Regions from separate parts of the Lactobacillus sp. WILCCON 0059 genome, predicted to be linked through region 3. Evidence: a T-box and tRNA genes for the amino acid it is inferred to sense, from the RefSeq annotation. Region 3 holds a T-box; the other regions hold tRNA genes.
The links. A T-box is a leader RNA that pairs with one kind of tRNA and senses whether it is charged. The one in region 3 lies ahead of leuS (leucine--tRNA ligase), so its partner is inferred to be a tRNA-Leu.

Region 1 (9,642 bases), 1.2 Mb from region 3:
CGTTTGGACAAGCGGCAGGGCAAGCAGCTTCTGGCTGCCTTGGGCTGCCCGGAACACCTTTACTTGAAGGCCCCAACGGCCGACCTGGAAGAAGAAAAGCCATCCTTGCCAGATGAAGTTGCCTTGGGCGTGACCTATGATGAAATCGATGACTACCTGGAAGGCCGGGAAGTCAGCGACAAGGCAGCTGAAAGAATCGAAGAATTGTGGACTAAGAGCGAGCACAAGCGCCATTTGCCGGTCACGATTTTTGACGATTATTACAAAAAATAGCGGCGAATTTGGTAAATTACTTGTTTCAAGCGCCAATTTTTGCTATATTAATCATGTCATAAGGGAGTAACGGCAAGCATAGCTTGCGACAAGCCCAACAGCCGGGAGCCGCGTTGGTTTCCTGGGCTTGTCTTAATTAGTGAGACTTATGTGCTTTTGTAAAGGGGCACGTAAGTCTCTTTTCTTTTTTGAAGGAGGAAAATACTGTGGCTAAGAAGTATTACAGCCAGGACATCCCAGGCACTTTAGCCGAGTTTGACTCGGACGCCAACCACGGGATCAGTTCGGCTGAAGCCAAGAAGCGGCTGGACCAATACGGCCCGAACGCTTTGGCCGGCAAGAAGAAACGTTCAATGTTTGCCCGCTTCATGGACCAGTTCAAGGACTTGATGATCATCGTCCTGCTGGTTGCCGCTGTCTTGTCCGGGGTAGTTGCCCAGGAATGGACTGACGCGGGGATTATTTTGGTAGTCGTGCTTTTGAACGCGATCTTGGGCGTGATCCAGGAAGCTCGCTCAGAAGCAGCGATTGAAGCCTTGAAGGACATGTCCACGCCGAGCGCCAAGGTGCGCCGGGACGGAGCGGTAGTTGAAGTTCCGTCAACGGAAATCGTGCCCGGTGACGTGGTCTTGCTGGAAGCAGGCGACGTGGTCCCGGCCGACCTGCGTCTTTTGGTAGCGGAAAGCTTGAAGATTGAAGAAGCTGCCTTGACCGGGGAATCAGTTCCGGTGGAAAAGAGTAATGAAACCCTGCAAGGGGATGACATTGCCCTGGGTGACCGGATCAACATGGCTTACTCCAGCACCAACGTGACCTATGGGCGCGGGGAAGGTGTAGTTGTCGCTACGGGGATGAATACGGAAGTCGGCAACATCGCCAAGATGCTGAACGAAGCTGATGAAACCGACACTCCTCTTAAGCAGAACTTGAACCAATTGGGCAAGACCCTGACTTACATGATCCTGGCTATCTGTGTGGTCGTCTTCATTATCGGGGTTATCCGGAACCCGCAGCATGAACCGATGAATGCTTTGCTGATCGACATGTTCTTGACGGCGGTTTCCCTGGCGGTTGCCGCTATTCCGGAAGGGCTGCCGGCGATTGTGACGATCATTTTGGCCCTGGGTACCCAGACCATGGCTGACCACAAGGCCATCGTCAGAAAGCTGCCAGCCGTTGAAACCCTGGGGGCAACGGATATCATTGCTTCTGATAAGACTGGCACCTTGACCCAGAACCGGATGACGGTGGAAAAGGTCTACTATGACGGGATCCTGCATGATGCCAGCGATGACATCGACTTGAGCAACCAGGCCATGATTACCATGCTTTTGGCCAACGACACCAAGATTCAAGACGGCGGGGAGCTCTTGGGTGACCCGACTGAAACTGCCTTGGTGCAATATGGCTTCCACAAGGACCTGCCAGTGAGCGACTTTTTGGCAGAACACCCGCGGGTAGCGGAAGTGCCATTTGACTCTGACCGGAAGCTGATGAGTACGGTCAACAAGTTTGACGGCCAGTTCATGGTTGCCGTCAAGGGTGCGCCGGACATGCTTTTGGAAAGAGTCAAGTATGTCAACATCAACGGCGAGCTGAGCGAAATCAGCGCTGAACAAAAGCAGGCCATTTTGGCAAGCAACAATGAAATGGCCAAGCAAGCCCTCCGGGTTTTGGCGATGGCTTACAAGGTTGTTGCTGAGCCATACGCTGACCCGACGACTGATAATGTTGAACAAGATCTGATCTTTGCCGGTTTGGTCGGCATGATCGACCCAGAGCGGCCGGAAGCCAAGGACGCGATCGCGGAAGCTCACCGGGCCGGGATCAGAACGATCATGATTACTGGTGACCACCAAGTTACGGCGCAGGCGATTGCCGAACGGCTGGGCCTGGTTGAAAAGGGCCGTGACGATGCCGTGATTACCGGGGCGCAATTGGACAAGCTGAGCGACGACTACTTCACCAAGCATGTCGGTGACTACAGCGTTTATGCCCGGGTTTCACCAGAACACAAGGTTAGAATTGTGAAGGCCTGGCAGGCAAATGGCAAGATCGTGGCCATGACTGGTGACGGGGTCAACGACGCGCCGAGTCTGAAGCAGGCCGACATCGGGGTCGGCATGGGGATTACCGGTACGGAAGTCTCCAAGGGCGCGGCCGACATGGTTCTGGCTGACGACAACTTCGCAACGATCGTGGAAGCGGTCAAGCAAGGGCGGAAGGTCTTCGCCAACATTCAGAAGGCAATTCTGTACCTGATGAGCTGCAACGTCGGCGAAGTGTTGACGGTCTTCTTGATGACTTTGCTGGGCTGGGATGTTTTGAAGCCAGTGCAGCTTTTGTGGATCAACCTGGTAACTGACACCCTGCCGGCTATTGCCTTGGGTGTTGAACCGATTGAAAAGGGGATCATGAACAAGAAGCCGCGGGGGAAGAATTCCAACTTCTTCTCAGGTGGCGTGGCCAGCTCGATTATCTACCAGGGGATCTTGGAAGGTGTTCTGGTCTTGATCGCTTATGGTTTGGGTCTGCACGTTTTGCCGCGGGGGACCAACCCGCATGAAGACGCGCTGACCATGGCTTTCCTCACTTTGGGTCTGATCCAGCTCTTCCACGCGGTCAACTCTAAGTACGTGAAGCAGTCAATCTTCCAAAAGAGCACTTTTGCCAACAAGTGGTTCAATGGCGCGATTATTCTGTCGGCCTTGATTATGGCGGCAGTTGAATTGCCATTCTTGACCAGAGTCTTTGCAGTTTCAGAATTGCATCTGGATCAATGGCTGACTGTGCTGGGGATGGGCGTTTTGATGATCGTGATCGTCGAAATCGTTAAGTTCTTTGAGAGAAAAGCTGATCAACGGAATAGCTAAAAAGTTAAATAAGAAGCCTGGACGAAAGTCCAGGCTTTTTTGCGTGGAAAAACAAGAAGGCGAGGAAGGTAAAATAAGCTGATGTAAGAAGAAAAGATATAAGGAAATAGATATATGAATTCAAAGGCAAACGCCTTGAAATGGCGAGGATGATAGCCCTTTTGTAATGTATGAACTGGCTATAAAAACGAAAAAAGCAGCTTAAAATGGAAAAATACGGATTTTAAAAGGGAAAGTATTGACTACACTTTGAAGTAGACTATAATTCAAGGTGTAAAGCTCATTTTTTCACGAGTGCGGCAGTGTAAAACAATGGAGGAGAGAAAAATGTTAACCAGGACGAAAAAAATATATGTAGGAGTTGTGGCTGTCTACTTGTTGATTATTATTGGTCAGTTAGCATATGCGATACATGGCAACCTTCCAACTTTGAAAAGCAACTCCTATGGCTTTGATTATATGTTTAATTCGGTTCAGCCTGAAGGCGTCGAAGAAACGATGGCTGGGAACATTGCCGTTTATTTATTACTTCCTATTGTGGGTTCAGCTCTAGCAATCTATATCAAGAATAATCACGAACTCTATAGTGTGATCGGTAGAACTGGCTGGAAAAAAATTTTTCAAAAAAGTTTAAGTTACGCGTTCATTGGTGCGGCTGGCCTATATTGGTTAGGTTGTCTACTGGAAGCTCCGATAATCAGTATTTTTTACCGCCAATTTGTGTATATGCCCAGAGCGGAAATAATGTTGATGCGAGGAGACGGGTATTTCTCACTCAATAACCTGGCCAACCTGCTAATTAAAGTGTTGCTCTTCGGTATCGGCTGGGGAATTTATGCCGCTTTTATCTTTGCAGTGGCTTTATTTATCAAGAAGACAAGTCTTTGCCTGTTTTTAGGGCCAGTTGTCGGCTATCTCATTTTTCTTCAAGAAAATTTGTCAATTGATGTCGGAGAAACGTTTAGTAATATTTCTAACATCTGGGATATCGTCAATCTGACTAATCCATTGGAAAGATGGGTAGGAGAAAACCAATTCCCCGCAATCTACTATCTGAACTACGTGACGACGGCGGTGTTTTACATCGCGTTGACGGCTGTATTATTAAGACTTTGGTACGTGAAGAATGTTGAGAGAGGATAAGTGTGTTTTTTAACAAGAATAATTTGGTTAAAAAATGCAGGCTATGACACTAAAAAAGTGCCAAAAAGTGAGTATTTATGTTTTTTTAGGGAAAAGTATTGACAGAGTGGCGAAGTGTAATATAATCATAAATGTGAACAATATTTTTTGTTCACTGATTTGTATAATAACTGTGCTATATAGAAAGGAGATAAGAAAATGAAACATAAAGTGTTAACCAAAGCTGCTTTATGTGGAATGTTGCTACTGCCATTTGCCAGTGCGGCTGTTGTACAAGCTGCGGGAACTTGGACTATTAGTGCCGAAGATGTGTCATCCTATGGGAGATGGAGCAGTTGGGGAAATCCTAATGTTAAGCAGACTCAATCATCGTATGCTTCATTCAATGGTGACGCACTTCCTGGCTCAAACAGAGTTATTAAGGTGAAGTTGATCAACAATAAGGCTCAAAGAAGATCGAATACGGTCGTTTTAAAGAAAAACAAGACTGTTCATGCAGCTAACAATACTGGATTAAGAGACCGTAAGTATTGGGGAGATGCTCGAACAGAAAAGGATGATCCACATTCAACAAGAGTGAAGTTTCACTTTAGTGCAGATTACAAGTAGCTAATTAGTGTGAGCAAAAGGCGAATGAGTGGAGATGCTCTTTCGCCTTTTTATATTTTGCGAGGAAAATGTTAACTAAAACTAAGAGATTAATCATCACAGGAATTGTTGCGTACCTGTTAATCATAGCAGGGCAAGTGGAGTATGCGATCTATGATAACCTTCCTGTATCAGCAACTGATAATTACGCTTTTAACTACTTGTTCGACACAGTTCAACCTTATGGAACTGATGAAACTATGATTGGCTCCATTGCGATTTTTTTGCTTTTGCCTATTATAGGTTCAGCTTTAGCAATCTACATCAAAAACAATCATGAATTGTACAGTGTGATTGGACGAACAGGTTGGAAAAGCTTCTTTAAAAAGTGCATGGGATATACTTTTTGGGGAGCAACTGGCCTGTACTGGCTAGGATGTTTGCTTGAAATTCTGATGATCAACACTTTTTATCATCCATTCATTTATACAGCGTTTAGCAATGATATTTTGCAAGGTGGGTATGGCTACTTTTCGCTGAACAGCTTGGCGAACTTGCTAATTAAGATCATCCTAAACGGTATTGGTTGGGGAATTTATGCTTTGTTTATTTTGAGCGTGGCTCTTTTTATCAACAAAGTAAGCATAGCTTTGTCTTTGGGGCCGGTTATTGGCTTCGTGATTATTTTGCAAGAAAAATTTGCTCCAGATGTGGGAAGAGTTTTGACCAATATTTCCAATATCTGGGATATTACCAATATCACTAATCCATTGGAAAAGGGAATAGCAGGTTTGCCCACCCCCGCAATCTTCTATCTGAATTACGTGACGACGGCGTTTTTTTACATCGCGCTGACGGCTGTATTACTAAGACTTTGGTACTTGAAGAATGTGGAGAGGGGATAGCTTATGTTAAAAGCGCGTTATCAACGTTTAATCGCCTTGACGCTCATTTTGGACTTTGCGGTCAGCTTATGGTGCGGCCTGCAGTTTGCCCTAGACGGCGGGAAGGGTGAAATGCCCATGTACTACCTGAATGCCAACTTGATCAGCCTGTACATCCAGCCAGCCTTGACCGTCATGGCGGCAATTCAAATCCTCTCTTTCCGTTCGGTCCGCCCCCTGCTGGCTCCCCGGGGAAAGATGAACTTTTTTGACCAGCGCCTGGCCCAGCTCTTAGCCTTGGATCTGGCAATCTACCTGTTTTTCTCTATATTTCCATATTTCTTTGGCAAAAATCCGCTCTTTCGCTTTGGATCAGCCCTAACTGGCAGCCTATTGCTTCTGGCCCACTACCTGCTCTTCATTGTCTGCTTCATGCTGGTCCTGTCCTGCATCAAGGCGAAATTTCCGTTTTTTATCATTGTCATCAGCAGCACCTTGCCAATTCTTTATCATTACTGGCTGGAGAAGGCCTGGCTTTTGCCAAAATACGCTAATATTTATGACCCACTCTGGCGGGCCATCCACCACATGTATATACTCTAAGTCGAGGAGGAGTTTGTATGTTAAAAGTGTCACATGTTAAGAAGAGCTTTAAAAAACTGGCCGTTTTAAAGGACATCTCTTTAGAAACCAAAGCGGGTGAACTGGTCCACATCTCCGGTGTCAATGGTTGCGGCAAGTCCACCCTGTTCAAAATCATCGTCGGCCTCTTAAAAGCTGACAGCGGGGAGATCCACACTGACAAGGATGACTACCTTGGTGCCTTGATCGAAAACCCTGGCTTTATTGAATATGAAACTGCCTGGGACAACTTGACCTTTTTAGGCCACTTCAACCACCGCTTCCAGCCCGAAAAGACCCGGGACCTGCTCAAGGCCTTTGACCTGGACCCGGACAACCCGCAAGCCGTCGGCAACTACTCAGTCGGGATGCGGCAGAAGCTGGGGATCACCCAGGCCGTGATGGAAGACCAGAACATCATCCTCCTGGATGAACCAACTCGGGGGATCGACAAGGAAGGGGTCGACCAGTTCGTTAAGCTTCTAGAAGACTTGCGCAGCGAAAACAAGACCGTCATCGTGGCCAGCCACGACGAAATTCCCGGCCTGGTCTACGACCGCCGCTTAAGAATGAAAGACGGGATCTTGCTGGCCGAAGAGTAAAAGTTGGCTTTTTCTGCCCTGACCAGCTACAATAATCCCATGATTAATGAACAAGAACTGCAGCAGCTGGTCGAAAGGATCTCCCTTGAATCCTTTGGCCGGCCCTTTCTCCACCAAGCGAAAATCAACCGCCGCCTGAAGACTACCGGTGGCCGCTACCAATTATCTGACCATCACCTGGAATTTAACCCGCTCTTTCTTAAGGAAGAAAACCTTCATTATCTGCCGGGCATCATCAAACATGAACTGGTCCACTACCACCTCCACCTGGCAGGTTTGGGCTATCAGCACAGGGACCGGGACTTCAAGCTGCTCTTGAAAAAGGTGGGCGGCAGCCGCTATGCGCCAAGACTAGAGGAGAGCAAAAGAAGCCGCTGGCACTACCGCTGCCGGCAATGCGGGCAGGACTACTGGCGCCAGCGGCAGGTCAACGTCAAGAAGTATTTCTGTGGCCGCTGCCGGGGAAAATTGGAAAAAATCGCTGGCCCCCTTGCCAAATGAGGGCAGCTTTGCTAAAATATTAAATGTATTTGCGGGCGTGGCGGAATTGGCAGACGCGCAAGACTAAGGATCTTGTGACCGCTTTTGGTCGTGGAAGTTCAAGTCTTCTCGTCCGCACTAAGATAAGGAGTCGTTGTGAAACGGCTCCTTTTTTGTTGATTCTTTAAACTTGCTTTTCCTCCAATCTGTTATAATGGATAGAACGCAATGCAAGATGAATAGAAGGATGTCTAAATGTACGATTCTGAAGCCAGACAGAAGACCCTGAACCTAACGATCAGCGCGGTCTTTGTGGCCATTCTGCTGCTGGAAGCTTTTATTCCCAATGTGGGTTACATCACGATTTTGCCGGGCCTGCCGGCCATCACCACGATTCCGTTGACAGTCGCGGTCTTTGCCTCTTTAAGAGGACCTAAAGCCGGCGCGGCCTTTGGCCTGGTCTGGGGCTTAACCAGCTTGATCAGGGCATATGCTGCTCCAAACGGCCTGGTTACCATTCTCCTTTTCCAGAACCCCTTGATTGCCTTATTGCCCCGGGTCGCGGCCGGCTGGGCAGCGGGCATGGCCGGGCAATTGGCTGATAAATGGGAGGGCAAGCGGCCTCTGGCTTACGCCTTAAGCGGCCTTTTAGCTTCAGCGGTCAATACGCTCATGGTGATCCTTTTGTCTGACCTGGTCTACTTCAGCCATCCCCAGAAGCTGGCTTTAGCCCTGGGGGCCAAGAGCGGGCAGTCTTTGCTGGTCATCCTCTTTACGGCCCTGGCCGTCAATGGCGTTTTGGAAGCAGTCTTCAGCGGCTTGATCACGCCGCTCATTACCGCGCCCCTCAAGCAGCGACTGAAGCGGCGCTAGAAAGGTGATAAGTATGGCTGGACACAGAAAAACACGTAAGGGCAAGCAGACGACCACCATCCTCGTGGTCCGCGTTTTTGCCATCATCCTCTTGTGCCTGGGCTTGTTCGTGGCCTTCCGCTACTACCGCCGCCAGGCCCTTGAGCAAGAGCAGATCCGCCAGGCTGAACTGGCCAAGCAGGAAGCAGCCGCTAAGCTTTTGCGGCAAAAGAAGGCCTTTATCAAAAAGGTGGGGCCGATCTCCCAAAAGGTTGACAAGGGGACCGGTCTTTTGCCAAGCATCACCATCGCCCAGGCCTGCCTGGAAAGCAACTACGGGCAAAGCGACTTGTCCCAGAAGTACAACAACCTCTTCGGAGTTAAAGGGACTAACCCTAACACTTCGGCCGTGATGACGACCAAGGAGTACACCAATGGTAAGTGGGTGACCGTCAAGGCCCGCTTCCAGATTTATGACTCTTATGAAGCCTCTATCCGGGCCCACGTCCGCCTCTTCCAGCAGGGAACCAGCTGGAACAAGGACCAGTACAAGGATGTTTTGGCGGCCAAGGACTACAAGAGCCAGGCCAAGGCCCTGGTCACCGACGGCTATGCCACCGACCCGGACTACTCGACCAAACTCATCAATTTAATTGAACAATACAACCTGAATAAGTACGATAATTAAGCAGGTTTGACCAGGCTGCCAGAGCTTTTTGGCAGCTTTTTTTGCTATAATGGATAAGCTAAGTTTTTTGATTTATTGAAAGGGAAAAGCATGTCTGAAGCAACGATTTTACAAGGTTTGAATCCGCAACAGGTCCAGGCAGTCAAGACGACTGAAGGGCCCCTTTTGGTAATCGCCGGGGCCGGCAGTGGGAAGACCTCGGTTCTGACCAGGCGGATCGCCTACTTGGTGGAAGAAAAGCGGGTTGCTCCCTGGAACATCCTGGCCATCACCTTCACCAACAAGGCCGCTAAAGAAATGAAGGAAAGAGAAGTCAAGCTCCTGGGCGACCAGGCCGAAAGCATCTGGATGTCCACCTTCCACGCTCTCTGCGTCCGTATCCTCCGCCGGGACGGCCACTTGATCGGCTATGACCGGGACTTCTCCATCGCTGACCCTTCAGAGCAGGTGACCCTGGTCAAGCGCATTCTCCGCCAGCTGGACCTGGATCCCAAGCAGTACCTGCCCCGCAACATCTTGAGCCAGATCTCCAATGCCAAGAACCGCCTGCAGACCCCGAAGCAGTACGAGGCCAGCGCGGTCGGTCCTTTTGAAAAAGTCGTCGCCGACGTCTACAAGAAATACCAGGCCAGCTTGGA
Region 2 (9,642 bases), 750 kb from region 3:
CAGTGCGAGTTGGAGTGGCTGGCGATTTCATGACCATCAGCCGCGATTGCCCGCAGCAAGTTGGGATTTTTGTCCACGTTTTCGGTCAAGACGAAGAAGGTTGCCTTGACATGATGCTTTTTCAACACATACAGGATCTTATTGATGGATTCGTCGCTACCCCAGTCGTCAAAAGTCAAAAAGAGAACGCGGTCGTTTGTCAAACGGCCAACTTGATCCAGGCGGTTAGTTTCCCAGTAGTCAAAGCCCGGCATCTTGACCGGGGAGGTGACGAAATTGCTGCCAACATAATGCTGCTCCAGATAAGCAAACTCCCGCCAATAAGGCTTGAGCTTGGTCAAATTCCGCTTGCCGGCTTCTACCAGCTTGCTCTTTTTGTCGTTAAAGCTGTAGCAGGCTTTAGAAGCCTTAAGCTGGCTGACCGTTTTCAATTTGTAGCGGCTGGCAGCTTCTATCTTTTTGCCCCGGGGATGATAGGCAATGGCATCCAACTTGTCTTTCAGCAGGTCTTGCACCATCTGCCCCATGACGGTTTTCTCCCCCTTTTGCCGGACCTGGTCCGCCTCATAATAGCCCAGGTTGATTCCTTCAATTGCCCCCCGGTTAAAACGGAGCTTGGCAACTTCCTGCCGGTTTTTAGCCAGGCTGGAAAAAGTGCTGTCCTGGCTCTTGGCCTTGATCAAGGCCTGCTTGGGGGCAATGGCCGTCAGCTTGGCCGCCTTGATAGCTTCTAAGACTTCGGCCTTGGACTTTTTGCCAGAAACGACCACTAATTTTGGCTGGTAATTAAAGCGCCATTGGCAGTATTCGAGGCAATTGTGCAAGTACTGGCTGGCTCCCTTGAAAGTAGCTGGAAAAGCCTTGCTCTCCTGGTAAACCAGGGCCAATTCATGCCCCTCTTTTAAAAGCTGCTCAATAGTCAAGGCCTCATCTTGGAGTTCGCCAAAAGAAGCAGCGAAAGTCGCGGCCCCATCCCGGTCCTTGACGATTTGCCCCACTTCCTGGTCAACTGCTGAGTGGCTGAGATTGGTCAAAAGCAAAGACAGGGCCGGCTCAGTCGTCAGCACTTGCGTAAGCGGCTGATCTTTTTGCCCTTGGTTCTCCTTGCGCATTTTAGCTATTTCCTGCTGGCTGAGGGCCTTGATAGCAGGATTTTTGACTAAGCTGGCCAGGGTCGTGAAAGAGTAGCCAGCCTTCTTGCCCTGCTTGGCAAAAGCTGCCATTTTGCCTGCTTCCCCTGCCTTGAAAAAGATATAGCGGCCGGGTTTCAGCTTTTTAGCTGAATTTTGAGCAACCGGAGTGAGGTCGGTCTGCCAGCAGGCCCGTCTGACGGCGCTGCTTTGGTCGCTCTTTTTCAAAACGTAAGCTGCTGGCTTGGAAATTTTCGCGAGCCGCTCTTGCCCATTTTTCAAAGTCTGATAAGCCGTCCAATTATTTGTTAAAGCAGTCTGGCTGGCCAGCTGCAGGCCATAGCCGGCTTCCTTGATCTGCTTAATCAATGCATCTGGCGTTTTTTCATCGCTTAAAAAAGTTGCCGGGATTCCTGCTTTAACCAATACTTTTTTAAACTTCCGGTAGCTGCTCTCCTGATGCAGCGGCCCAATCACCAAGGCCACTTTTTTCTTATTGGTCAAAGAATAGCGGTAAAGCGTGGCTTGCTGGTCATCGTCAGCCATCTGGGCCTTGATATAGCTGGAGGACTTAACCGGCTTGAGGCTGCTTAAAGGCTGGCAGGAAATTTTTTCTTCTTTTAAGTCTTGCAAAAGCAGGCGGACGACCTGGTCGATTTCCAGCTCCTTCTTGCTTTTCTTCTGCTGGTCAGCCAGCTGGGCCTGCTTGTCCAGGGCCGGTTTAGCGACCTTGACAGCTGGCTCCTGGTGGACAGGCGCCTTTAAGCCGGCCAGGTTGACCACGATGATCCGCTGGCCGGACAATTGCTGGACATAGTTCTTGACTTGACTTTCCTTGGTAAAAGTCTGCCGGTCAAGCACATCCCTGTTTTCCGGACAAACCAGGGCCTCGTAGCCGCAAGTAGCAGCAGCCTTAGCCAAGTAGTCGGCTTTGCCAGGCAAATAGAGCTGCTTGATCTCTTGCCTGCTTTCAGCTTCCAGGCTCTTTTTGGCCAGTTGCAGCTTGGGCAGCAAGACTTCGGCTGCCTGGCTGCCTTCTGTTCCCATAATCCCGCTGCCGATCAGCTGCTGGCGGCTTTTTACCAGGTCTTTGATCATCACGTCGTTTTCCCGCGCCCGGGCGGCTGGCAGGGCAAAAGCGGCCGAAACACCAGCTTTTTTGAGGTAATCCAGAATTTTTTCATTTGTTTCCTGGCTGTCGGTTAAACCGGCAAAGACCAAAACAGCGGACCGCTTCTTCGCGGCAGTTTGGCTGGTAAGAAGGTCAGTGGGCTGTGCTGCCTCATATTTTGCCAGCAGCTTGGCTGAAGCCTTCCCGCTCTTCAGCTCTTTTGTGCCGTCAACTTTCACGTCAACCTGCCGGCTGAGGCGGGCTACTTGCACGGCCCGGTAGGTCAGCCAGCCGGCTAAGACCACTGCTATAGCAATAACGATGGTCAAGATCCCCCAGCCGGTCTTGTCCAGCTTTCTCTTTTTCCTTGCTTCCTTGCGCATTTTTCAATCCCCCATTTTATTTTTTGAAAAAATTGCATTCGCTTCAGTCATTCTTATTAGTTAATCGCACTTCTATATTTTATTCTAATCCATATTGTATTATGTATACAGCGCTAACAAGGGTAATATCATTTTTGTTTAAAATAGATTTATTTCTTTTGGGTTATCAAAAGTCCTATTTAATCTGTTTAAGAATTATTTGCCGGCGTGGACAAGGGAGCCTTTACTGTCTAAAATAAAAGGGATGAAAATCCAAGAACGAAAAGACGGAGGGTGTCATGAAAAAGAAAGTTCTCTTGATTGCCTTTGCTGCCCTGGCTCTAACTGCCTGCTCCAGCAAAAAGACCACGACTGACAGCGAAAGCGCCAAGAAGGCAGCGAGCTCAATTTCCAGTTCCAATGTAGTCAAGCAGACCAGCAACAAGATCAATCTCACTAATTACAAGAAGATCAAGGTCGTTGAAAAGACCGGGTCCACCCCCAGCCAGGTAACTGACCTCCTGGGCCGGGAAGCAGACGCCAAGAGCAAGGCCAACACCAGCAAGCTGAAGGCTACCATTTACACTTGGGAAGGGGTCCAAAACGGCAGCGCCGGCTCCAACCTGGCCGTTGAATTCGCCAACGGGGTGGCGATCGCCAAGCAGATTTCCGGCCTTGTAGTCAACCGGTCCAAAAAGATTACGCCAAAAGACTACAAGTCTCTCAAGAAGGGGATGACCCAAGAAGAAGTCGAAGCCATTGTCGGCAAGCCTAACGGCTACTCAGAATCTGACTATTCCAATTCTGACGTGGTCCTCTGGCTCTACACCAGTGGCCTCAAGAGCGACGGGCAAGCCAACTTCTACGTTACCTTCCAGAAAAACAAGCTGGTCGCCAAAAAAGCCCAGAACTTTAACTAAAGCAAAAGAGCTCCCGAATACCGGGAGCTCTTTTTGGACCTAAAAAATAAAATAGAGATAGAAAGTATGGAGTAGAAGTAAGGAATAAAAGATAAAGTAGAAAATTGAAAAGGAGATGGAAAAACAGAAAACAAAAAAGCAAGCATTTCTGCTTGCTTAAGTCATGCCCACTAAAGGAGTCGAACCTTCACTCTGTTGCCAGAACAGCGACCTGAACGCTGCGCGTCTGCCAATTCCGCCAAGTGGGCTTTCCGATGACAATATTTATAATAGCAAAAGTTTTCGGAAAAGGGAAGGTTTTTTTACAAAAAACTTGTCTTAATTACCTCTCCGCTGGACCAGGCACTGACCTTTCCGCTTTTTTCCAGCAAGAGCCGGCCCTGGTCGTCAAAGCCGGCGCAAATGCCGGAGATGGTCCGCCCAGCGATTTTCAAAGTAACCACCCGGCCAGGCAAGATGCTCAATTCCCGGTAGCGGGGCAGAAAATCCTGCCAGCTGCCGGCCCGGCAAATGACACAGGCCAAATCATCTGCCAAAAGCGGATCAAAATCCCCTGCGGCCAAGAGGCGGCCGGCCTGGGGCAGATTAGCCGGAAGTTCCGAGCCCAAGTTAAGGCCCAGACCGACTACTATCCCGCCTGCCACCTGCTCAGTCAGAATGCCGCCAACTTTTTTCTCCTGGAAATAGAGATCATTGGGCCACTTAAGGCCGATTTCCAGTCCATACCTGGCCCGTAAAAAATCGGCTGCTGCCGTCCCCACCGCCAGGGTCAGCAGGGGATTCTCTTGCTTTTCCAGGCAAACTGACAGATAAAGGCCATTTTTAGGCGAATAAAAGGCTCGCCCCTGCTTGCCATAGCCTTTCGTCTGTTCAATTGCACTAACGGCAAAAGGCGGCTTTTTCTTTTTGAGCAGCTCCTTGGCCAAATCCTGCGTAGAAGGCAAGACTGGATAGCTGTAAATCTCCATCACTGCCTCCTAGGACAGGTGAACGCCCTTGTCAACATAGATGATGTCGCCAGTCAGGCCGCTGGACAGGTCGCTGAGCAGGAAGGCACAGCAGTTGCCCAGTTCTTCCAAGCTCACATTGACCCCGTCAACCGTCAAGGACCGGGACTGTTCCAAGAGTTCCTTGTGCCCGCCAATCCCCGTTACGGCCAAAGTCTTCATGGCCCCGGCGGAAATCGCGTTGACCCGGCTGCCAGTCTTGCCCAGGTCCCGGGCCAGGTAGCGGACGGAACTTTCCAAAGCCGCCTTGGCAATCCCCATCGTATTGTAGTTGGTAATGGCTCTTTCCGACCCGATAAAGGTCAAGGTAACGATTGAAGCCTTAGGGGCCAAAAGTTCCTTTTCCTGGGCGGCCTTGGCCACGGCAATCAAGGAATAGCTGGAAATGTTTTGAGCAGTCAGGTAGCCCTCCCGGCTGGAATTAAGGATGGACCCTTCCAGTTCGTTTTTCGGGGCAAAAGCCACCGCGTGGACCAAGCCGTCGATCTGGCCAAACTTTTCTTTCACTTGGTCAAAAGCCGCGTCAATGCTCTCATCGCTGGCCACATCGCATTCAACCAATTTGTCTGCCGCTATCCCCAGCTTGAGCAGGCTCTTTTCCAGGCGGTCATTTTGATAGCTGTAGACCACTTCCCCGCCCTGGGCCTTGATCTGCTCAGCGCAGCCCCAGGCAATGGACCGCTTGTTGGCCACGCCCATTACCAAAAACTTTTTTCCAGCTAAAATTCCTGCCATCTTCTTCACCTAAAACTTTCTGAAACGTTCATAGCGCCGGTTGAGCAAACTGCTGACCGGCAGCTTTTTCAATTTTGCTAATTCTTCTTCTAAGACCCGAGCAATTTCCCGGCATTGGGCATCCTTGCTGCCCTCTTGCTTGATCACGCCCTCAATCACCTGCCCCTTTAAGAGGGATTCCGGCGTCAGGCCCAAGAGCTCAGCTGCTTCAGCCGCCCGGCCCGCGTCCTTCCACAAGATAGAGGCAAAGCCTTCAGGAGACAGGACCGAATACATGGAATTTTCCAGCATCCAGACCTCATCCCCGCAGGCCAAGGCCAAAGCACCGCCAGACCCGCCTTCACCGAAAATCACGCTGATAATTGGCGTTTCGGCCTGGCCAATATCTGTCAGACACTGGGCAATCGCCTGCCCCTGGCCGGCATATTCAGCTTCTTTGCCGGGAAAAGCCCCGGCGGTATCGATAAAAAGGAGCACCGGCCGCTTAAAGCGGGCTGCGTCTTTGACCAAGCGGGCAGCTTTCCGGTAGCCGGCTGGTTCCGGCTGGCCAAAGTGCTTGGCCAGGCGTTCTTCCAGCTTATGCCCCCGGCTGGTGGTGATCACCGTCACCGGCTGACCGGCAAAAAGGCCGATCCCGCCCACGATAGCCGGGTCATCTGCCCCCTGCCGGTCACCGTGCAGCTCAATAAAGTCGCTGAACAAGTGACTTCGCAGATAGTGGGCCGACAATTTGTCGCTGGCCCGGGCTGCCCGGACCGTTTCCATTGCATCAGTCATCCTGCATCCCTCCGTACTTTAACAGCCAGGCCAGGGTCTCTTTTTCTTCCTGCCGCAAAACGATCCGGTCGATAAAGCCGTGCTTTAAAACAGTTTCTGCCCGCTGGGCGTCTTTTGGCAGCTTTTCATGGATGGTCTGCTCAATCACCCGGCGGCCGGCAAAGGCCACCATGGCGTGGGCTTCAGCCAAAGTAATGTCGCCTTCACTGGCAAAGCTGGCCGTCACCCCGCCGGTAGTCGGATCGGTCAAAACGACCAGGTATAAAAGGCCAGCTGCCTTATGCCGGTTAACGGCGTTAACCACTTTAGCCATCTGCATCAAAGAGTAGATCCCTTCCTGCATCCGGGCCCCGCCACTGGCCGTGAAGACTACGACCGGCAGCTGTTTCTCGGTAGCTGCTTCAATGAGCCGGGTCAGTTTTTCCCCGGTCATCTGGCCCAAAGAGCCCATGATAAAAAAGGGATCCATGATGGCCAGGGCTGTCTTTTGTCCGCCAATGCTAGCTAAACCGGTCCAAACCGCTTCATTTAAGCCGGTCATTTTCTTTCCGCTGGCAACTTTTGCCTTATAATTTGGAAAATGCAGGGGGTCGCTGGGTTTAATGTCCCCAAACCACTCTTCACTTTCCTCGCAGAGCCAGGCCAGGCGCTCTTTAGCGGTCAAGCGGAAGCCGTAGTCGCAGTCAGGGCAGGTCTTGTACTTGTCCAGGCGGCTGGCGAAAAATTCCAGTCCGCAATTCGGGCACCGCTGCATCAAACCACTCGGCACTAAGTCTTCCGCCCTTTTATTGGCCTTGACGTGCCGCTCAGAGATCGTGTTTCTTTTTTTAAACAGCCTCATGCTTGTCTACCTGTTCCTTCCAGCGGGGCAAAAATTCCCTCTCCAAATAAGTATTGGTAAAAGTCCCCTGCTTAAATTCCGGATCGTCCAGAATGGCCAGGTGAAAGTCCTGGTTAGTCTTGACCCCCCGGATCACCAGCTCCTTTAAAAGCCGCCGCATCCGGGCAACGGCTTCTTGCCGGCTGCTGCCTAAGGCAATAATTTTGGCCAGCATGGAATCGTAAAATGGCGAAACCACCATGCCCTGGTAAAGAGCGGAATCGATCCGCATGCCCGGGTTGCCGACCGGCAAAAAGAGGTAGTCCACCTGGCCGGTTGACGGCATGAAATCCCTGCTGGAATCTTCAGCGTTGATCCGGCATTCGATAGCGTGGCCCTTAAAGCTCAAGTCTTCCTGCTTAAAAGGCAATTCTTCCCCGGCCGCGACCAGGATCTGGGCCTTGACCAGGTCAACCCCGGTAACCATTTCCGTCACCGTGTGTTCAACCTGCAGGCGAGTGTTCATTTCCATAAAGTAGAAATTATGGTCCTGGTCCATCAAAAATTCAATCGTCCCCGTATTCAGATAATCAGCTGCTTCAGCAGCCCGGACAGCGATCTGGCTCAGCTTTACTGATCAGCTCACAAGGGCTCTCCTCAATCACCTTTTGCTTGCGTCGCTGCAGGCTGCAGTCTCTTTCCGGGAAGTAAACGCAGTTGCCAAACCTGTCCCGGATAACCTGGACCTCGATGTGCTTGACCTTGGTCAAAACTTTCTCCAGATACATCTGGTCATTGCCAAAATCCAGCCGGGCTTCGTTTTGAGCCAGGTCAAAAGCATCAGCCATTTCACCAGGCTCCTTGACCTGCCGGATCCCCTTGCCGCCTCCGCCGGCCGCGGCCTTCAGCAAGACCGGATAACCGACTTCTTCAGCAACCTTTTTGCCTTCTTCTGGCGACTTGATAAAGTCCCGGCTGCCCGGAGTAACCGGCACCTTGTGCTTGATCATCAGCTGGCGGGCATGTTCCTTGTTGCCCATCTGGTCGATGGTTTCCGCCTTTGGCCCGATAAAAGTCAAGCCGCAGGCCGTGCAGAGGCTGGCAAATTCCGCGCTCTCTGACAAAAAGCCATAGCCCGGGTGGATGGCCTGGGCCCCGGTCCCAGTAGCAGCGGAAATGATGTTTTTGATGTTCAAGTAGGAGTCGCTGGGGCGGCTTCCGCCCACGCAGACTGCTTCATCAGCCAGCTGGACATGGAGGCTGTCTCGGTCAGCTACTGAATAGATAGCGACGGACTTGATGCCCATTTCCTTAAGGGTCCGGATGATGCGGACCGCGGCTTCGCCCCGGTTGGCGACCAAAACTTTGTCAAACATTTTTCTCACCTGAAATCATGAAGGTCAATTCCGCCGTGCAGGCCTTTTTCCCGTCGACCCAGGCAATCCCCTGCCCCAGGCCGATCTGGCCCTTAACCTTTTCCAAAGTCACTTCCAGCTTAACCTGGTCGCCCGGCTTGACCATTTGGCGGAACTTAGCATTTTTGATGCCGCCAAAATATGCGGTCTGCCCCTTGAAGCGGTCATCGCTCAAGAGCGCCACCGCCCCGGTTTGGGCCAGGGATTCCACGAGCAAGACCCCGGGCAGGACAGGATTTCCCGGGAAATGTCCCTGGAAAACTGCCTCATTAATTGTCACGTTGCGGATAGCCACCGCCCTTTTGCCAGGAAGCAGGTCAATGACCTTGTCTATCAAGAGCATGGGATAGCGGTGGGGGATGATCTCCTGAATTTGGCTGGAATCCAAAACTGTCATGCTAGGCCTCCTCAATCAAAAAGAGCGTTTGCTCGCATTCGACCAAATCTTCATTTTCCACGCAGACTTCCTTGACAGTGCCGGAAACATCGCTCTTGATTTCCGTCATCATTTTCATGGCTTCCACGATGCAGACAGTTTGGCCGGCCTTGACCTGGTCGCCTGCCTTGACAAAAGCGGGCTTGTCCGGAGCAGGCTGCAGGTAAATCGTCCCGACTAGAGGCGACTTGATGGCATGGCCAGATTCAGCTATTTCTCTTTGAACAATTTCTGCCGCTTCAACTTTTTCAACTGGCGCAGGAGCAGGACTTTCAGCTTTTTTGGCTGGCAAAACCATTTCTGCTTCTGTCTTTTGCGTGTACTCATTTTTGCTCAGAAAAAGTTCCGCATTATCCAAGCTCAGCTTCATTTCCCGGATGCTGGACTTTTCAAACTTGTCCAGCAGTCTTTCAACATCTGTTATTTCCAAAATCAAGCCCACTTTCTAAAAGCTAACACGGCATTGTGACCGCCAAAGCCAAAGGAATTGCTCAAGGCAAACTCAACGTCTTGTTCCTGCTCGCCCGCTTTAACCAGCTTGACCGGGCATTCCGGGTCCTGGTCAAAGCAGCCGACATTAGCCGGCAAAATTCCTTTTTGCAGGCTGGCGCAGGTGATGACGGCTTCAACCGCTCCCGCGGCCCCTAAGAGGTGACCGGTCATCCCCTTGGTTGAGGAAACCAGGACCTGGTCGCCAAAGACTTCATGAATCGCCTTGGCTTCCCCGCTGTCGTTGGCCTTAGTCGCCGTACCATGGGCATTGATGTAGCCGACTTGGTCCGGCTTGATGCCAGCTTCTTCAACTGCCAGCCGCATGGCTCTGGCCGCTCCCTCGCCTTTTGGATCAGGACTGGTGATGTGGTAGGCATCGCTGGTCGCCCCGTAGCCGACTACTTCAGCCAAAATCTTGGCGCCTCGCTTTTGGGCAT
Region 3 (9,642 bases):
TCGTTAACGGCCGCAAGTAATATTTTTACGACAACTGAATACACGTAAGACATAACGTAACATAAATTTCGTTGGAGAAAAGAATGAAGAAAACAAACGTGAAAATGGTCACGCTCGCTGTCTTTATCACCACTTTTATGTCCGCGATCGAAGGCACCATTGTTTCGACCGCGATGCCAACTATTATTGCCGATTTGGACGGGCTGGCAATCATGAGCTGGGTGGTGTCTGTCTTTCTGCTGATGACGGCAGTCTCAACGCCAATTTATGGGAAACTGGCTGATAGCGTAGGACGCAAGCCAGTTTTTTTATTTGGCATCGGACTTTTCGTGCTCGGCTCAGCCCTCTGCGGCTTTTCGCACTCAATGGTGGAATTGATCATCTTCCGCGTCCTGCAGGGACTTGGTTCAGGGGCCATTCAGACAGCAGGGGTGACGGTTTTAGCCGATATGTATGACATTGACAAGCGGGCCAAAATGCTGGGTCTGACCTCGGGTTTCTGGGGCCTGGCTTCAGTTATCGCTCCGCTTTTAGGCGGCTTTATCGTCCAGCACTTGTCTTGGCACTGGGTCTTTATGATCAACGTGCCAATCGGCTTGATCGCCTTTTTGCTGGTCGCTTTCTACCTGCATGAGGATATTGCTAAAAACAAATTACAGATCGACCTCAAGGGCAGCTTCAGCTTAGTCATCTTTTTGCTTTCCTTGATGCTCCTTTTGCAGGGTCTGGAAAAAGGCTTCAGCTGGACCTTGCTGGCTTTGGCGGCAATCATGCTGGTCAGCCTCTGCCTTTTTGTCAAGGTGGAAAAAACTGCCGCTGACCCGATCATTCCCTTCAGCATTTTGAAAGACAAGGAATTTCTGGCGGTCAACATCTTGCAGCTCCTGGTGTCCGGAGTCGTGATCGGCTTTGAATTCTATATCCCGACCTGGCTGCAGGGGATCAACGGGGTCAGCGCTTCAATCGCCGGCTTTGCCATTACGCCAAGCTCCCTTTTATGGGTCTGCGGGTCCTTCCTGGCCGGCGACCTTATGGGCCGGTGGGGAACGCAGAAGTTCTTTGACGCCTCACTCTTTCTTTTGCTTGGGGCTGACCTGGCCTTTATCTTGATTCCAACCTACACGCCATTTTGGGTCTTCTGCTTGATTGCCGTCTTCAACGGGATTGGCTTCGGCAGCATCGCCACGGCCAGCCAGGTCCGGGCCCAGATGGTGGTCGACAAGAGCCAGGTAGGGGTGGCAACTTCTTTTAACACCTTGATGAAGTATCTGGGGCAGACCGTGATGATGGTCTTTTACGGGATGACCTTCAACGCGGTCGTGGCCAGCGGGCTCAAAAAGCACCCTTCCTTGACCAGTGAGATGATGAACAAGATTGTCTCCCCAGCCCAGGCTAAAAGCCTGGATCCGGCCGTTTTGGCTCCTTTGCGGGAAATCCTGCACTCAGCCATGCGGGGGATCTACATCGTTTCTTTGATTGCCTTGCTTTTGTCTTTGGTCTTCAACCATATCTACCGGCAGAAGAAGGACTAGGCAAAATATGAATGTAAACAAAAATCTGCTCACGGACTGGTGAGCAGATTTTTTGTTATTAAGGATTTAGTTTATTCTTTTTGTCCAAGGCCTTGAAAAAGAGCCAGCTGGCCAGGGAACTGAAGGCCAGGCCCTCGCACCAGCCGCCTAAGACGTCGCTTGGCCAGTGAACGTGCAGGTACATTCTGGTAAAGCCGATCGATAGGGTGAAGAAGACGCAGAAACCAATCAACCAGTATTTCAGTGGCTTCTTTTTCACCAAGACAACGATCAAGGCGATCAAGACCAGGGCCAAAGTCATAGAGCCGACTGAGTGGCCAGACGGGAAGGAGAAGCCGTCAGCGTGAACCGTTTTGTCCATCCGGGGCCGCTGACGCTGAATGATGTTCTTGATGACCGAGTTGCAGTAATTTGCCGCGATCATGGTCAAGCTGGCGAAGACGGCGTGGATATAGTTCCGCCGGTAGATTAGGAAAAGGACCAGGATCACCGTAAAGACTGTGATCGTGAGCGTGTTGCCCAGCTGAGTCCAGTAAAAGGTCAGCTGCTTTTCGACTGGATTGTTGTTTCTGATGGCATTGTAGACTACCGTGTCAAAAGCCTTGATAAAGGGATTCTTGCTGGCAATCAGGTAGACCCAATAGGCAAAAAAGATGCTGAAGGCGCTGCCAAAAATTAAAAGCGGCTGATAATTAACTTTATTTTCTTTCGTATTCAATTGTTTTTAATTTTTCTCCTTGTAAAATTTTGGCCATGTGGTAAAGTATAATCGTTATAGAGAAAATAATAAAGGGCAGGGAGTAGTAGAAATTTTTCTTTCTTCAGAGAAGAGCCGGTGGCTGCGAGGCTTGAAAGAGGAATTTTGAACTCACCCGGACAATGCCAAAGTGTTGTTTCGCTTTAAGAAACATTTGAGTGTCACGCGAAAGCGTGGAACTTAGGTGGTACCGCGAAACAATTCGTCCTATGTTTGAACATAGGGCGTTTTTTGTTTTTAGGAAAGGATTTAGCAGATGTACAACCATAAAGTTGTCGAAAAGAAGTGGCAAAAGTACTGGCTGGAAAACAAGACTTTTAAGACTGGGACTGACCCAAAGAAGCCAAAGTACTACGTACTTGACATGTTCCCTTACCCATCAGGCAAGGGGTTGCACGTTGGTCACCCGGAAGGCTACACGGCTACTGACATCATGGCCAGAATGAAGCGGGCTCAAGGCTACAACGTCTTGCACCCAATGGGCTGGGATGCCTTCGGCCTGCCGGCTGAACAATACGCCCTGCAAACTGGTAACGACCCGGCTACTTTCACTGACCAAAACATTGCCCACTTCAAAAAGCAGCTGCAAGCTTTGGGCTTCTCCTATGACTGGGACCGGGAAATCAAGACCACTGACCCGAACTACTACAAGTGGACCCAGTGGATTTTTGAACAAATGTACAAGATGGGCCTGGCTTATGAAGCTGAAGTGCCAGTTAACTGGTCACCAGACCTGGGCACGGTCGTTGCCAACGAAGAAGTTATCGACGGCAAGACTGAACGGGGCGGCTACCCGGTTTACCGCCGCAAGATGCGGCAATGGATGCTGAAGATCACCGCTTACGCTGACCGTTTGCTGGATGACCTGGATGACTTGGACTGGCCAGAACCGATCAAGGAAATGCAAAGAAACTGGATCGGCCGCTCAGTTGGGGCTCAAGTAACCTTCAAGATCAAGGATTCAGACAAGAGCTTTGACATCTTCACCACCCGGCCAGACACCCTCTTTGGCTGCTCATACACGGTTTTGGCACCGGAAAACGACCTGGTCAAGGAAATCACTACGCCGGAACAAAAGGAAGCAGTTGATGCCTACATCAAGTCCATCGAATCCAAGTCTGACCTGGAAAGAACTGATTTGAACAAGGATAAGACCGGGGTCTTCACTGGTGCTTACGCCATCAACCCAGTCAACGGGGAAGAGGTGCCAGTCTGGATCTCTGACTACGTTCTGGCAACTTACGGGACCGGGGCAGTTATGGCTGTTCCAGCCCACGACGAAAGAGACTACGCTTTTGCCACTAAGTTCGACCTGCCAATCAAGGAAGTCGTTGAAGGCGGTGACATCAGCAAGGAAGCCTTTGCCGGCGACGGTGCCCACGTCAACTCAGAATTTTTGAACGGCCTCCGCAATGAAGAAGCCAAGGCCAAGATGGTCGACTGGCTGACTGAAAAGGGCGTCGGCGAAAAGAAGGTCAACTACAAGATGCGGGACTGGAACTTCTCCCGTCAGCGCTACTGGGGTGAACCAATCCCGGTTATCCACTGGGAAGATGGGGAAACCACTTTGGTGCCAGAAGACGAATTGCCGCTGCGCCTGCCTAAGGAAACCAACATCAAGCCATCTGGTACTCCGGAAAGCCCGCTGGCTAACCTGACTGACTGGGTTAACGTTGTTGATGAAAACGGCCGGAAGGGCAAGCGGGAAACCAACACCATGCCGCAATGGGCTGGTTCAAGCTGGTACTTCCTCCGCTACATCGACCCGCACAACGACAAGGCTCTGGCAGACCCGGAACTCTTGAAGAAGTGGATGCCGGTTGATCTCTACATCGGCGGGGCAGAACACGCGACCCTGCACCTGCTTTACGCTAGATTCTGGCACAAGGTCCTTTACGACCTGGGCGTCGTGCCAACCAAGGAACCGTTCCAAAAGCTCTACAACCAAGGCTTGATCTTGAAGAACCATGAAAAGATGTCCAAGTCTCGCGGCAACGTGGTCAACCCAGACGATGTCGTTGACGAATACGGTGCAGACAGCCTGCGGACTTACGAAATGTTCATGGGGCCACTGAATGCTTCAATCGACTGGGACGACAACGGTCCTTCCGGTGTCAAGAAGTTCCTTGACCGGGTATGGCGGACTTTTGTCAACGACCTGGACCTGGACCCGATCCCGTCTGAAAAGATCAGTGACGAAAACGACGGCAAGCTGGACAAGATCTACAACGAAACGGTCAAGGTCGTTACGGAACACTTTGAAGAATTGCGCTTCAACACTGCCATTTCCCAAATGATGGTCTTCATGAACGCCTGCCAAAAGGTCGACAAGATTCCGCGAGAATACGCTGAAGGCTTCGTCAAGCTGATGGCGCCAGTTGCTCCGCACATGATGGAAGAAATCTGGCATGTCTTCGGCCACGACGAAAGCGTGCAGTTTGCTAGCTGGCCAACTTATGACGCAAGCAAGCTGGTTGAAAGCACGGTTGAAATGGCTGTTACGGTCAACGGCAAGAAGCGGGGCAACTTCCAAATCGCCAAGGATGCAAGCAGAGAAGAAGCCCAAGCTGCCGCAACCGCTCTGCCGCACGTCAAGGAATTTTTGGAAGGCAAGGAGATCAAGAAGGTCATTGTCGTGCCAAACAAGATCGTGAACATTGTTGCCAAATAATCTAAAATTTTCCTAAAAAAACAATTTATGGTATATTTCAAGCTGGATCAGGAATATGATAGTAGGTTGAAGTATAAGGATTAGGGAAGTTTTATGGCAAAAAACAAATCACAGACCAACTCCCAGGCTCAGCTTTTAAAGGGCTCGGCCTGGATGACTATTGGCTCTATCCTGTCGCGGATTCTCGGGGCGATCTATATCATCCCTTGGTATGCCTGGATGGGAAAGTTTGGCAACTTGGCCAACTCACTGACGGCGAAGAGCTACAACATCTATAGCCTGTTCATTATCATCTCCACCGCGGGCATTCCAGGGGCGATCGCCAAGCAGATTGCCAAATACAATGCCTTGAATGAGTACGGGGTCGGCCGCAAGCTCTTTAGGCACGGCCTGGTCTTGATGGGAGCTTTCGGGATCATCTCGGCGGCATGCATGTACTTTTTGGCCTTGCCGCTGTCTGGCTTTAACCCCCAGGAAGTTCCGGTGATCCGGAGCCTGTCCATCGCGGTTTTGATCATTCCGATCTTGAGCATTCTGCGGGGCTATTTCCAGGGCTTCAACGACATGATGCCAAGTGCCATGTCCCAGTTCGTGGAACAGCTGGCCCGGGTGATCTGGATGCTTTTGACGGCCTATGTGATCATGCGTGTCCAGCATGGCAATTATGTTGACGCGGTAACCCAGTCCAACCTGGCTGCCGCGATCGGGGCCGTGTTCGGTATTGGCCTGCTGGTGATTTTTTACCTCAAGCAGAAGCGGACGGTGGATCCCTTGATCGCCCAGTCCAACAATCAGGTGCAAGTTTCAACCAACAGCCTGCTTTTTGAAATCATTCAGCAGTCGATTCCCTTCATCATCATTGACTCCGGGATCAACATCTTCCAGCTGGTGGACCAGTATACCTTCCACCCGATGATTGCCAGCTTCATGCACGTGCCTTTTGATGAAGTAGAAAGCTGGTACGCCTTGTTCGGCTTGAACGCCAACAAGCTGATCATGATCGTGGTTTCCCTGTCAACGGCCATGGCAGTTACCGCCATTCCGCTTTTGTCAGGGGCCCATGCCAGAAGGGACTACCGGGATATTTCCCGCCAGATCGGCAATACCTTGGAACTTTTCCTGTTTGTCTTATTGCCGGCTTCACTGGGGATGGCCGCGATTTCAGATCCTCTGTACACGATCTTCTACGGCTATGACCGGCTGGGAGCCCATGTCTTGTACCTGTCCTCCTTTACGGCCATCAGCTTGGGGATGTTTACGGTCCTCATGGCCATCTTGCAGGGGCTGGATGAAAACATGTACGCGATCCGCTATTTGATTCTCGGCTTGGTCATCAAGTCAATCGTCCAGTATCCGATGATCCGTCTCTTCAAGGTCTATGGCCCGCTTCTGGCGACCAACCTGGGCCTTTTGGCGGTCATCGCCATGTCCCTCAAGCACCTCAGCGTGAAATACCGCTGGCGGGCTGACCGGACCATGCGGCGCTTTATCGGGATTGCCAGCTTCTCCTTAGTGATGTTCGCGGCAGTGTTTGCCACGGTCAAGCTGGGCGGGCTCTTCCTCAGTCCATACCGCCGTCTGTCAGCCATGCTGCTCAGTGCTCTTGCGGTTGGGGTAGGCGTAATCGTCTATGGGGCCTTGAGCCTTAAAACCGGCTTGGCTGAAAACATCTTGGGCAGCCGGGTGACCCGGATCATGCAAAAGTTCAGATAAGTTTGGATAAATAGAATAAGAGTCATTGAAAGATCCTCCTTTTGGAGGGTCTTTTTTTCGCCATTTTTGGAATTTTTTCATTCGCTTTTTTGCCCAAATCGTCTATTCATGGCAAAAATCTTGCGAAAATAATTGCAAAAGGACTTGGTCTGACGGGGGATGGGCGGGCTTTTTGATAAAACTATTTTTTAGTTTGTGAATAAAAACAATTCGATGGTTGCCAGTACTTTAACAGAAAAGTCTTTTGGAAAGATTGTTATTTTGGCAAAGGAAACGGTTACAAGAAATTCCTCCAAAAAACTTGTAAGAAACTGTTGACATTTTTTCACAAAAGGGCAATAATCAATAGTGAAAAGTGAAAAGGCTTACAAGCCCTAGTGATATGAGGTGAAAACAATGGAAGTTAACGACAAGAAGGAATTGACTGAGGAAGAACGCCAAAATGCATACGTTCTTTGGTTTAACCAACTGCGCCGCGAAGACGTGGCCCTGGTTGGGGGCAAATCATCATCATTGGGTGAATTGACTTCAGGTACTGACGTGCCAGTGCCTTATGGCTTCGCGACTACTGCTCACGGCTACCGGCACTTCATGGAAGTCAATGGCTTGAACGAGAAGGTAAATGCCTTGCTGGCAACTTTGAAGGACCCAGAAGACTCAGAAGAACTGCACCGGGTCTGCAGCCAGATCAGAAAGATCATGCGTGAGGCACCAATGCCGGAAGACTTGGCCGAAGACATCGGCAACTCATATGACGAACTGGCCAAGATGACCGGGCAAAATGAACCTTACGTTGCAGTTCGTTCAAGTGCTACGGCCGAAGACCTGCCAGATGCTTCATTTGCCGGGGAACAGGACACTTACCTTAACGTTAGAAGCCGCAAGGATGTTATCCGCAAGGTACAAGACTGCTACGCTTCCCTGTTCACGGACCGGGCAACCTACTACCGGATCAAGCAAAACTTCCCGCAAGAGAAAGTTGCTTTGTCAGCAGCTGTCCAAATGATGGCCTTCTCCAAGTCAGCCGGGGTTATGTTCACGGTTAACGTTGCCAACGGTGACGACACCAAGGTCATGATCGAAGGTTCATGGGGCTTGGGCGAATACATCGTCCAAGGGACAGTTACCCCGGACAACTTCGAAGTTGACAAGGAAAGCATGCAAATCGCAAGCAAGACCATCAACAACAAGAACATTGAACTGATCCGTCTGCCAGGCGGCGGGGTTGAACAAAGAGACGTCCCGGAAGACGTAGCCAAGACTCCATGCTTGACTGATGAAGAAGTCATTGAACTTGCCGGCTACGCTAAGCAGATTGAAAAGCACTATGGCTGCTACATGGACATGGAATGGTCCAGAGACCAAGACGACAAGCTCTGGCTCGTTCAAGCCCGTCCGGAAACTGTTTGGTCACAAAGAAAGAAGGAGGGCGGCACCAAGGAAGAAACTGACGTTAAGGCTCCAAGCTCCAACAAGGTTTTGGTCAAGGGTCTGCCAGCCAGCCCAGGCGTAGCTTCTGGTATCGTGCACGTAATTGACGACCCGAAGGACATCGGTGAATTCAAGGAAGGAGAAATCCTGGTTACCTTGATGACCTCACCAGACTGGGTACCAGCCATGAAGAAGGCGGCAGCTATTGTTACCAACAACGGTGGGATGACCTGCCACGCCGCTATTGTTTCCCGGGAAATGCAGATTCCATGTATCGTTGGTACCGCTAGCCGGGGGACTTTTGCAACCAGATTGCTGAAGACCGGCCAGGAAGTAACGGTTGACGCCAAGAACGGGGTTGTCTACCAAGGTGTAGCCGAGGAAGTCGTTAAGCCAAAGAAGGCTGAGACCGCGCCAATGGCCGCTGCTGAATACTTCCCGCCAACGGCAACCAGAGTCATGATGAACCTGGGTGACCCAGACCTGGCTGAAAAGTACTCAACTCTGCCAGCTGATGGTATCGGTTTGATGCGGGAAGAATTCTTGTGGACCACTTACATCCACCAGCACCCGCTTTACTTGATTGAAACCGGCCACCCAGAACGGGTTGTCAACGAACTGGCCAACGGGATCAGCAAGGTCTGCCGGGCCATGAACCCAAGACCAGTTGTCTTAAGATTCTCTGACTTCAAGTCCAGCGAATACCGGAACTTGAAGGGCGGGGAGAAGTACGAACCGCATGAACCAGCTGACCTGCTTGGCTGGCGCGGGGCAAGCCGCTACTACGACCCGAAGTACATTGAAGCCTTCAAGCTGGAACTGGAAGCAGTCAAGAAGGTTAGAAACGAATTCGGCCTCAAGAACTTGAACGTCATGATCCCATTCTGCAGAACTGTTGAAGAAGCAGAAAAGGTAACCAAGATCATGGCTGACGAAGGGCTTGAGCGCAGCCGTGACTTCAAGGTCTTCATGATGGCGGAAATTCCATCCAACATCATTTTGGCTGACAAGTTCAACAAGTTTGTTGACGGCTACTCAATCGGGTCAAACGACTTGACCATGCTGATCATGGGGACTGACCGGAACAACGACGCCGTTTCTGCCCTCTACGATGAACGCAACCTGGCTGTTAAGCGGGCAATCCGTCACTTGATCAAGACCGCCCACAAGGATGGCAAGACCGTTTCCATCTGCGGGCAGGCACCTTCAGAATACCCAGACTTCACTGAATTCTTGGTTAAGAGCGGGATTGACTACGTTTCCGTAAACCCGGACATGGTTAAGGAAACCAAGCTCAACGTGGCTCACTTTGAACAAAGAATCCTGCTGGACAAGGCTACTGGCCTGGGGATGCAGGACACTGAAGATTACGAATGGTAATTAGACTGATTTGATCATCAAGTCGCTCCTTATGGAGCGGCTTTTTTGTTGAATATTGCAAAAATCAAGCATTTCATGTCAATTTGACGTAAAATTGAAAATGAATTATCATAATTTTTTTAGCAAAAATCAGCACTTTAAGTTAAGAGGAAAGCAGA

Region 1: it encodes a tRNA-Leu, which carries the amino acid that the T-box ahead of leuS (leucine--tRNA ligase) is inferred to sense. The anticodon was not compared.
Region 2: it encodes a tRNA-Leu, which carries the amino acid that the T-box ahead of leuS (leucine--tRNA ligase) is inferred to sense. The anticodon was not compared.

What each region holds. Positions count from the first base shown of each region.
Region 1 is NZ_JBUBHN010000001.1:455,950-465,591, forward strand. Features, by position in the region: gene nadE (ammonia-dependent NAD(+) synthetase) at 1-273, shown strand, start outside; gene ACYVUT_RS02255 (calcium-translocating P-type ATPase, PMCA-type) at 462-3,146, shown strand; gene ACYVUT_RS02260 (hypothetical protein) at 3,474-4,289, shown strand; gene ACYVUT_RS02265 (choline-binding protein) at 4,488-4,898, shown strand; gene ACYVUT_RS02270 (hypothetical protein) at 4,967-5,782, shown strand; gene ACYVUT_RS02275 (hypothetical protein) at 5,894-6,364, shown strand; gene ACYVUT_RS02280 (ABC transporter ATP-binding protein) at 6,382-6,984, shown strand; gene ACYVUT_RS02285 (SprT family protein) at 7,024-7,485, shown strand; tRNA gene ACYVUT_RS02290 (tRNA-Leu) at 7,517-7,602, shown strand; gene ACYVUT_RS02295 (ECF transporter S component) at 7,720-8,337, shown strand; gene ACYVUT_RS02300 (glycoside hydrolase family 73 protein) at 8,351-9,004, shown strand; gene pcrA (DNA helicase PcrA) at 9,095-9,642, shown strand, end outside.
Region 2 is NZ_JBUBHN010000001.1:931,879-941,520, reverse strand. Features, by position in the region: gene ACYVUT_RS04555 (polysaccharide deacetylase family protein) at 1-2,624, opposite strand, end outside; gene ACYVUT_RS04550 (DUF3862 domain-containing protein) at 2,903-3,523, shown strand; tRNA gene ACYVUT_RS04545 (tRNA-Leu) at 3,688-3,771, opposite strand; gene ACYVUT_RS04540 (biotin--[acetyl-CoA-carboxylase] ligase) at 3,826-4,491, opposite strand; gene fabI (enoyl-ACP reductase FabI) at 4,501-5,265, opposite strand; gene accA (carboxyltransferase subunit alpha) at 5,275-6,042, opposite strand; gene ACYVUT_RS04525 (acetyl-CoA carboxylase carboxyltransferase subunit beta) at 6,035-6,883, opposite strand; partial or broken gene accC (acetyl-CoA carboxylase biotin carboxylase subunit) at 6,870-8,238, opposite strand; gene fabZ (3-hydroxyacyl-ACP dehydratase FabZ) at 8,231-8,674, opposite strand; gene accB (acetyl-CoA carboxylase biotin carboxyl carrier protein) at 8,676-9,143, opposite strand; gene fabF (beta-ketoacyl-ACP synthase II) at 9,146-9,642, opposite strand, start outside.
Region 3 is NZ_JBUBHN010000001.1:1,685,768-1,695,409, reverse strand. Features, by position in the region: gene metK (methionine adenosyltransferase) at 1-20, shown strand, start outside; gene ACYVUT_RS07895 (MDR family MFS transporter) at 84-1,532, shown strand; gene ACYVUT_RS07890 (phosphatase PAP2 family protein) at 1,591-2,250, opposite strand; T-box leader at 2,320-2,502, shown strand; gene leuS (leucine--tRNA ligase) at 2,546-4,960, shown strand; gene ACYVUT_RS07880 (putative polysaccharide biosynthesis protein) at 5,054-6,673, shown strand; gene ppsA (phosphoenolpyruvate synthase) at 7,070-9,484, shown strand.